Regions from separate parts of the Brochothrix thermosphacta DSM 20171 genome, predicted to be linked through region 1. Evidence: riboswitches for the same ligand, from Rfam matches in the RefSeq annotation. Region 1 holds a riboswitch; each other region holds the start of a gene.
What was found. A riboswitch is a leader RNA that binds a small molecule or an ion and turns the genes downstream of it on or off. The one in region 1 is predicted to bind S-adenosylmethionine.
Positions count from the first base shown of each region.

Region 1 (2,206 bases):
GTCCATCTTGCATCACCGCAACACGATCACACAAGCGCTGAATAACACTTAATTCATGCGTGATTAAAAAGATGGTTAGGCCTAGCTCCTGGTTTATTTCTAACAATAAATCAAGGATAGACTCTGTTGTAGTGGGATCAAGTGCACTTGTTGCTTCGTCGCTTAATAAAATTTCTGGTTCATGTGAAAGGGCACGTGCAATCGCTACACGTTGTTTTTGCCCACCAGATAACTGTGCAGGAAAAGCTGACGCTCGATCACTTAAACCAACGATTTCTAAGTATTTCTTAACGCGCTGTTGGATAAGATCTTTTGATAACCCTGCGAGTTTCAATGGAATAGCCACATTATCATATACAGTTGCAGTTGTAAGTAAATTGTAACCTTGAAAAATCATTCCGATTTTTTGACGTGTTTGTTGTAAGTCATTTTTATTTAAATCATTTAGTTTGATACCGTCAACAAAAACTTCACCCTCAGTCGGTGTTTCTAATAGATTGATACAACGTATGAGAGTACTTTTACCAGCGCCACTATAACCAATCACGCCATAAATTTCACCTTTATGAACACTTAAAGAAACGTTATCTAATGCGTTGATTGTTTTTTTACCAACTTTATAATTTTTCGTAATGTTTTTTAATTCAATCATGCCTTACGCCTCCAGTAATACAGTCATTTACCAAGTTGGAACAACCGAACCTTTAAATTGTTTTGCGATAAATTCTTTCACATCATCAGATTGATAATACTTTTTAAGTTTTGCGACAATAGCATCATCTTTATTTTCGGTACGAACAACAAAGTAGTTAGGATATGGGTTTTTAACTAATGGCTCGTGGTAAATAGCATTATCTTTAATGTTAAGCCCAGCACCCATTGCAAAGTTTGTATTAATAGCAGCAACAGCTACTTCACCTAATTGAGCTGGAATTTGTGCAGCGTCAAGTTCAACAATTTGCAAATCAAGTTTATTTTCAACAACATCTTTTTTAGTTGTATTTTCGCCAGCGTTTTTATCAAGTTTAATGATGCCAGCTTTTTCAAAAAGTTGTAACGCACGCAATTCATTTGCAGGATCATTAGGAACAGCGATTTTATCACCTTTTTTGAGATCTTTTAAATCTTTAAGTTTATCTGAGTAGATACCAAGTGGAAATGCTACTGTGCTGAAAGCTTCCGTTATTTTAAAATCTTTTGATTTAACTTGGTTTTTTAAAAAGGGTAAAGTTTGGAAACTATTTGCATCTAATTCCCCTTGATCTAAAGCCGTATTGGGTGTGTTGTAATCACTAAATACTTTAAGTTTCACCGTTACGCCATCTTTTTTAGCAACTTTAGCAACTTCTTGCATGATTTGCTCATGGGGTCCACCCGTTACACCGACTGTAATTCTTTTATCATCAAGTGCTTTGCTACTGTTACCACAAGCAGTTAGAGTGAAAACTGCTACTAAAATAAAGATAAAGCCTACTGATTTTTTGATGTTATGCATAATGATTTCCCCCTAGGATATGTTTTGAAAAAAGATAATAAAAAAAACTTCTCTAAAAGAGAAGTTGGCAGTGGACATACTTCTCTCATCTATCACAATCTATGAAGATTGTGTTGGATTTAGCACCTCATCAAATTAAATTGACAGGTTGCCGGGTTTCATAGGGCCAGTCCCTCCACCACTCTGGATAAGAAATTTATTTAGTTTATTAAACTTTGATAAATATGAGTATAGCTATAAAAAGATAATAAGTCAATCTCTTTCGAATATTCAGTCAATAACAATTTGAAAAAAGTTACTAACTGTGTTTTTGATGATAACGGATACATATCTTTTGAGTCAGGTATAAAAAGATGGTAAAATAAAGTCAGACACAAAGAAATAGAGGGGGAAGATTTTGAAGAAATTAATAAGTATTATGATGGCCGTTGTTATTATGATGTCACCGGTAGGGACACAAGCTATTAACTTTGTCACACCTGATCAATATAAAACAACATCCGTTACAACTGTAAGTGCAAAAATGCGTGGTGGTGGATACCGTTCGAGCAATCGTTCATATAACACTAATAGCAATCGTGTGAAGAGTAACACAAACCGAACAAATACAAATCGTGCCGCTACAAATAAAGCTGTTACAGCGAATAAAGCACAAGCTAAAAGTCGTTTTGGTGGATTCCTAGGTGGGATGATGCTCGGAGGTTTAGCAGG
Region 1 is NZ_CP145608.1:2,206,353-2,208,558, reverse strand. Features, by position in the region: gene V6S17_RS10995 (methionine ABC transporter ATP-binding protein) at 1-652, opposite strand, end outside; gene V6S17_RS10990 (MetQ/NlpA family ABC transporter substrate-binding protein) at 680-1,495, opposite strand; SAM riboswitch class I at 1,578-1,689, opposite strand; gene V6S17_RS10985 (DUF2653 family protein) at 1,893-2,206, shown strand, end outside.

Region 2 (2,206 bases), 1.1 Mb from region 1:
AATTGCATCATACGCACAAGGATTTGCTCAAATGCGTATGGCTTCAGATGAAAACAACTGGGACTTAAACTTTGGCGAAATCGCTAAACTTTTCCGTGCAGGTTGTATCATCCGTGCTCGTTTCTTACAAAAAATCACTGATGCTTTCAGTAAAGAACCAGAATTGAAAAATCTTTTCTTGGATCCATACTTTAAAGATATCGCTGACAACTATCAAGAAGCATTGCGTGATGTAGTAGCAACAGCAGTTAAAGCTGGTATTCCAGTACCAACATTCTCTGCAGCTATTTCTTATTACGATAGTTACCGTACAGAAACATTACCAGCTAACCTTATTCAAGCACAACGTGACTACTTTGGAGCTCACACATATGAACGTACTGATAAAGAAGGTACATTCCACACTGAATGGTTAGAAAAATAATAAAAGTATATTCTACCTTGTAAAACAATGATAAATTGTAATCTATCAAACATCCACTACTCTTTAGGCTAGAAATTTTAATCGTTATAGACTGATCCATGTCTATTTCTGATTTGAATTTCAGGTCTAGTAGTGGATTTTTTTGTAGCGTTATGAAATTTAGCAGGAGTGGTTTGGCTTTTACTGGATAATAATAAAAGTAAAACCAAACGTTCAGATCCAATAAAAACGAAAATAGCCCGTAGAATGGCAGGGATATTGTAGAAAAACTCTTTTTGACGCTTTTTGTCAGGAAGAGTTTTTTTGAGATTTAGTAGGAAGGTGGCTTTTGCAACAGCAGATAAAAACACGGCTAGCGCTATTATTAACTACTGATGAGTATTATTCCCTTTTTAAAAATTAAGTGAGTACCAATCGATAGTTTAGTTTAAAGCACAATGGAACACTTCGATTAAATAACTGAAAATTCAAACAAATACTTGACGTACGAATAAAGCATCAGTTATGATAGAAACAATTAAATAAATCGATTAATAAGATGACTGGCGTTATCTTTATTAATTCTTATCTAGAGTGGTGGAGGGACAGGCCCTATGAAACCCGACAACCAGCGTTTTGCGTATGGTGTTAATTCCTGCAGGTTTAAACCTGAAAGATGAGAGTTCAGCATTGTAAAAAGCTGCCTCTTTTAGAAGAGACGGCTTTTTTGTATTTAATGCACCTTCTCTACATAAGTTATTTGATTAATAACATTAAAAGGAGCGGTTAAAATGACAAAAGAACATCAGTTTCAATTCGAAACCTTACAAATCCATGCGGGGCAAGAACCCGATCCAACAACAGGGGCACGAGCTGTTCCAATTTATCAAACAACATCGTTCGTATTCAAAAATGCAGAAGAAGCAGCTGATTTCTTCCAGCTACGTAAGCCAGGTAATGTATACGGACGAATTATGAACCCAACACAAGATGTATTTGAACAGAGAATTGCACAATTAGAGGGTGGGACAGCTGCTTTGGCAACTGCTTCGGGCGCTTCAGCTATTTTTTATGCGATTTTAAATGTGGCTAACTCAGGTGATCATATTGTTGCAGCAAGCACATTATATGGTGGAACATACGAATTGTTTAAGTCAACGTTAAGTAAATTAGGAATCACTGTGAGTTTTGTAGATCCAGATGATAGCACTAATTTTGAGACAGCGATTAAACCTAATACAAAGGCAATATTTGCTGAAACAATAGGGAATCCGCGTATCAATGTGTTAGATATTGAAGCTGTAGCAGCTGTGGCTCATGCAAATGATATTCCACTTATCATTGATAACACATTTGGAACGCCCTATTTAATTCGCCCGTTTGATTTTGGAGCTGATATTGTTGTACACTCTGCAACTAAATTTATTGGAGGTCACGGGACAACCTTAGGCGGTATTTTAGTAGACAGTGGTAAATTTGATTGGCGAGCAAGTGGTAAGTTTCCCGACTTTACAACGCCTGATGAAAGTTATAGTGGGTTAGTATATGCTGATGTTCCGGACGTAGCCTTTGCTCTCAAAGCGCGTGTGCAATTATTGCGTAATACTGGAGCAGCAATTAGTCCGCAGAGTGCCTTTTATTTATTACAAGGATTAGAATCTTTATCATTGCGTGTAGAAAGACACGTGTCAAATGCTCGAGCGGTGGCAAACTATTTAAATGAGCATCCTGCTGTTGAATGGGTGAGTTATCCTGAATTAGACGGAAATCCTTATCAAGACTTGTCGAAAAAATATTTACCTA
Region 2 is NZ_CP145608.1:774,280-776,485, forward strand. Features, by position in the region: gene gndA (NADP-dependent phosphogluconate dehydrogenase) at 1-424, shown strand, start outside; SAM riboswitch class I at 986-1,086, shown strand; gene V6S17_RS03940 (O-acetylhomoserine aminocarboxypropyltransferase/cysteine synthase family protein) at 1,195-2,206, shown strand, end outside.
Region 2: it holds a riboswitch for S-adenosylmethionine, as region 1 does, so the genes downstream of both, V6S17_RS03940 (O-acetylhomoserine aminocarboxypropyltransferase/cysteine synthase family protein) here and V6S17_RS10990 (MetQ/NlpA family ABC transporter substrate-binding protein) in region 1, are expected to answer to the same signal.

Region 3 (2,206 bases), 910 kb from region 1:
TTCATATTTATAAGTACACGCACCACCACTCATCGTGCCTACTATCGCAGCGTTTTTCTTCAGTCTCATCACATTTTGGATGAGTAATTTAAAATTTATAAAAGAATATTATTGCTGAAACAAGTCCCTAACTAGCAGGACTTGTTTTTTTTATTTTTGCAAGAAATTGTGAAACAAGTGGACTGATTTTAGCTGATTCAATCAAAAAGGCATCATGCCCATAAATTGAACTTAATTCATGATAGGTAACGGGTACGTTGTTAGCTTCAAGAATTGTTCGAGCAAAGCGACATTGTTCAATTTTAAAAAGCTGATCTTCTTTGAAGGCAATATAAAGATAGGGTGTGCGCACAGTGGCAATCGAAGTGCTTTTTTGATTAGGAGAAACAGCATCAAATAAATCGATCATACGTGTCAGGTATAAAAAACTGAGTGCGTCAAAACGTTGGATAAATTTTTCACCCTGATAATTAAGGTACGATTCAACATCAAATAACTGGTGCCAACTTTCAGTGGTTGTTGTGTTTTCATTAAGAGGGGCCATACTAAATTGCGTATCCAACATCCGATCTGTACGGTAGGTTAACATCGCTAACATTCTAGCATGTGCTAGCATTGGTGGTTGTTCTGTATAGCGTCCCTTTTTAAACTGAGGATCAGATAGGATGAGCTGACGCATCACATGATTAAAACCAACATTTTCAGGACTTGAGGCAAGTGGTGATGCAAGATTAATTACTCCCGAGATGAAGTCCGGATAATCAATTGCCCATTGAGTGGCTTGAATCCCTCCCATTGATCCACCGACAACGCAAAAAAGATGATCAATACCCAGCTGTGAAAGTAACTCTTTTTGAACACGGACCATATCACTTGCATGGATTGTTGGAAAATCAAGCAAGTAAGGTTGATTGGTTTCAGGATTAAACGATTGTGGTCCAGTCGAGCCATAACAGCCGCCTAAAACATTAATGCATATTAAAAAATAAGTATCTGTATCTAACATTTTACCTGCACCAACAAAGTCATCCCACCAGCCTTCTTGATCGTCGTCACTATGTTTCGCAACATGGGCATCCCCAGTCAAGGCATGTGTAATAAGGATGGCATTACTTGAATTTTTGTTTAAAGAGCCATATGTTTCATAGGCAACCGTAATGTTTTTTAATTGTACGTGTGATGCAAGATTTAAAGGTTTATCAGTAAATAGAACCATTTCTTTACGATGCATATGTCATCCCCCTTAAGAAAATAAAAAACGCTTAACTACAATGTCAAAATAGACAAAGAGTTAAACGTTGAATGTTAACGTTCAGCACTTATCTGTCAGTAATGACTGTTGGATGTAGCACCGTGAACAATCGTTCCGGTTGCTAAGGTATCAGCGGGCCAAGTCCCTCCACCTTTCTGGATAAGTAGATTCAATTAACATTTATTATGATTGATTGCACAACAGTTGTCAATCTTCATTTTTTTTAGACTAGTAATAGAAATTAGTTTTAAAAAAAGTTATACTAGAGTAATAGGATAAAGACACAAACAAAACAGAGAAAAGAGGCTAAAACTGTGAAAGTGACTATTTTTTCAACTTGTTTAGTAGACATGATGTTCCCAGAAGTAGGAAAAGCAATGGTAGAAGTACTGGAACGCTTTGGTTGTAAAACTGATTTACCAGGATCGCAAATTTGTTGCGGTCAACCTACTTATAACAGCGGTTATCATAAAGACAGCCGTGCTTCAATGATTAATCAGATGAAGGCGTTTAAAAACGCAGAATACGTTGTCGGACCCTCAGGTTCGTGCGTAGCAATGTTAAAAGAATATAAAGAGATATTTAAAGATGATGAAATTTACCGTGATGAAGCGGCAGCGTTGCATGACAAGACATATGAATTCACACAATTTATTGTTAACGTACTAGGTATTACAAATGTGGGTGCTCATTTAGAAGGTAAAGCAACTTACCATCGCTCATGTCACATGACGCGTTTGTTAGGAGAAAAGAAAGCACCGTATCAATTATTAGATGAAGTCGAAGGGTTAGAAATGATTCCACTAGCACACATTGAAAACTGTTGTGGTTTTGGAGGGACATTCTCTGTTAAAATGCCTGATATCTCAGAACAAATGGTGACTGAAAAAGTAGAGGATATTGTTAACACAGGTGCTGAAATTTTAATCAGTGCAGATATGGGTTGTTTAATGA
Region 3 is NZ_CP145608.1:556,145-558,350, forward strand. Features, by position in the region: gene metX (homoserine O-acetyltransferase MetX) at 128-1,231, opposite strand; SAM riboswitch class I at 1,317-1,418, opposite strand; gene V6S17_RS02895 ((Fe-S)-binding protein) at 1,567-2,206, shown strand, end outside.
Region 3: it holds a riboswitch for S-adenosylmethionine, as region 1 does, so the genes downstream of both, metX (homoserine O-acetyltransferase MetX) here and V6S17_RS10990 (MetQ/NlpA family ABC transporter substrate-binding protein) in region 1, are expected to answer to the same signal.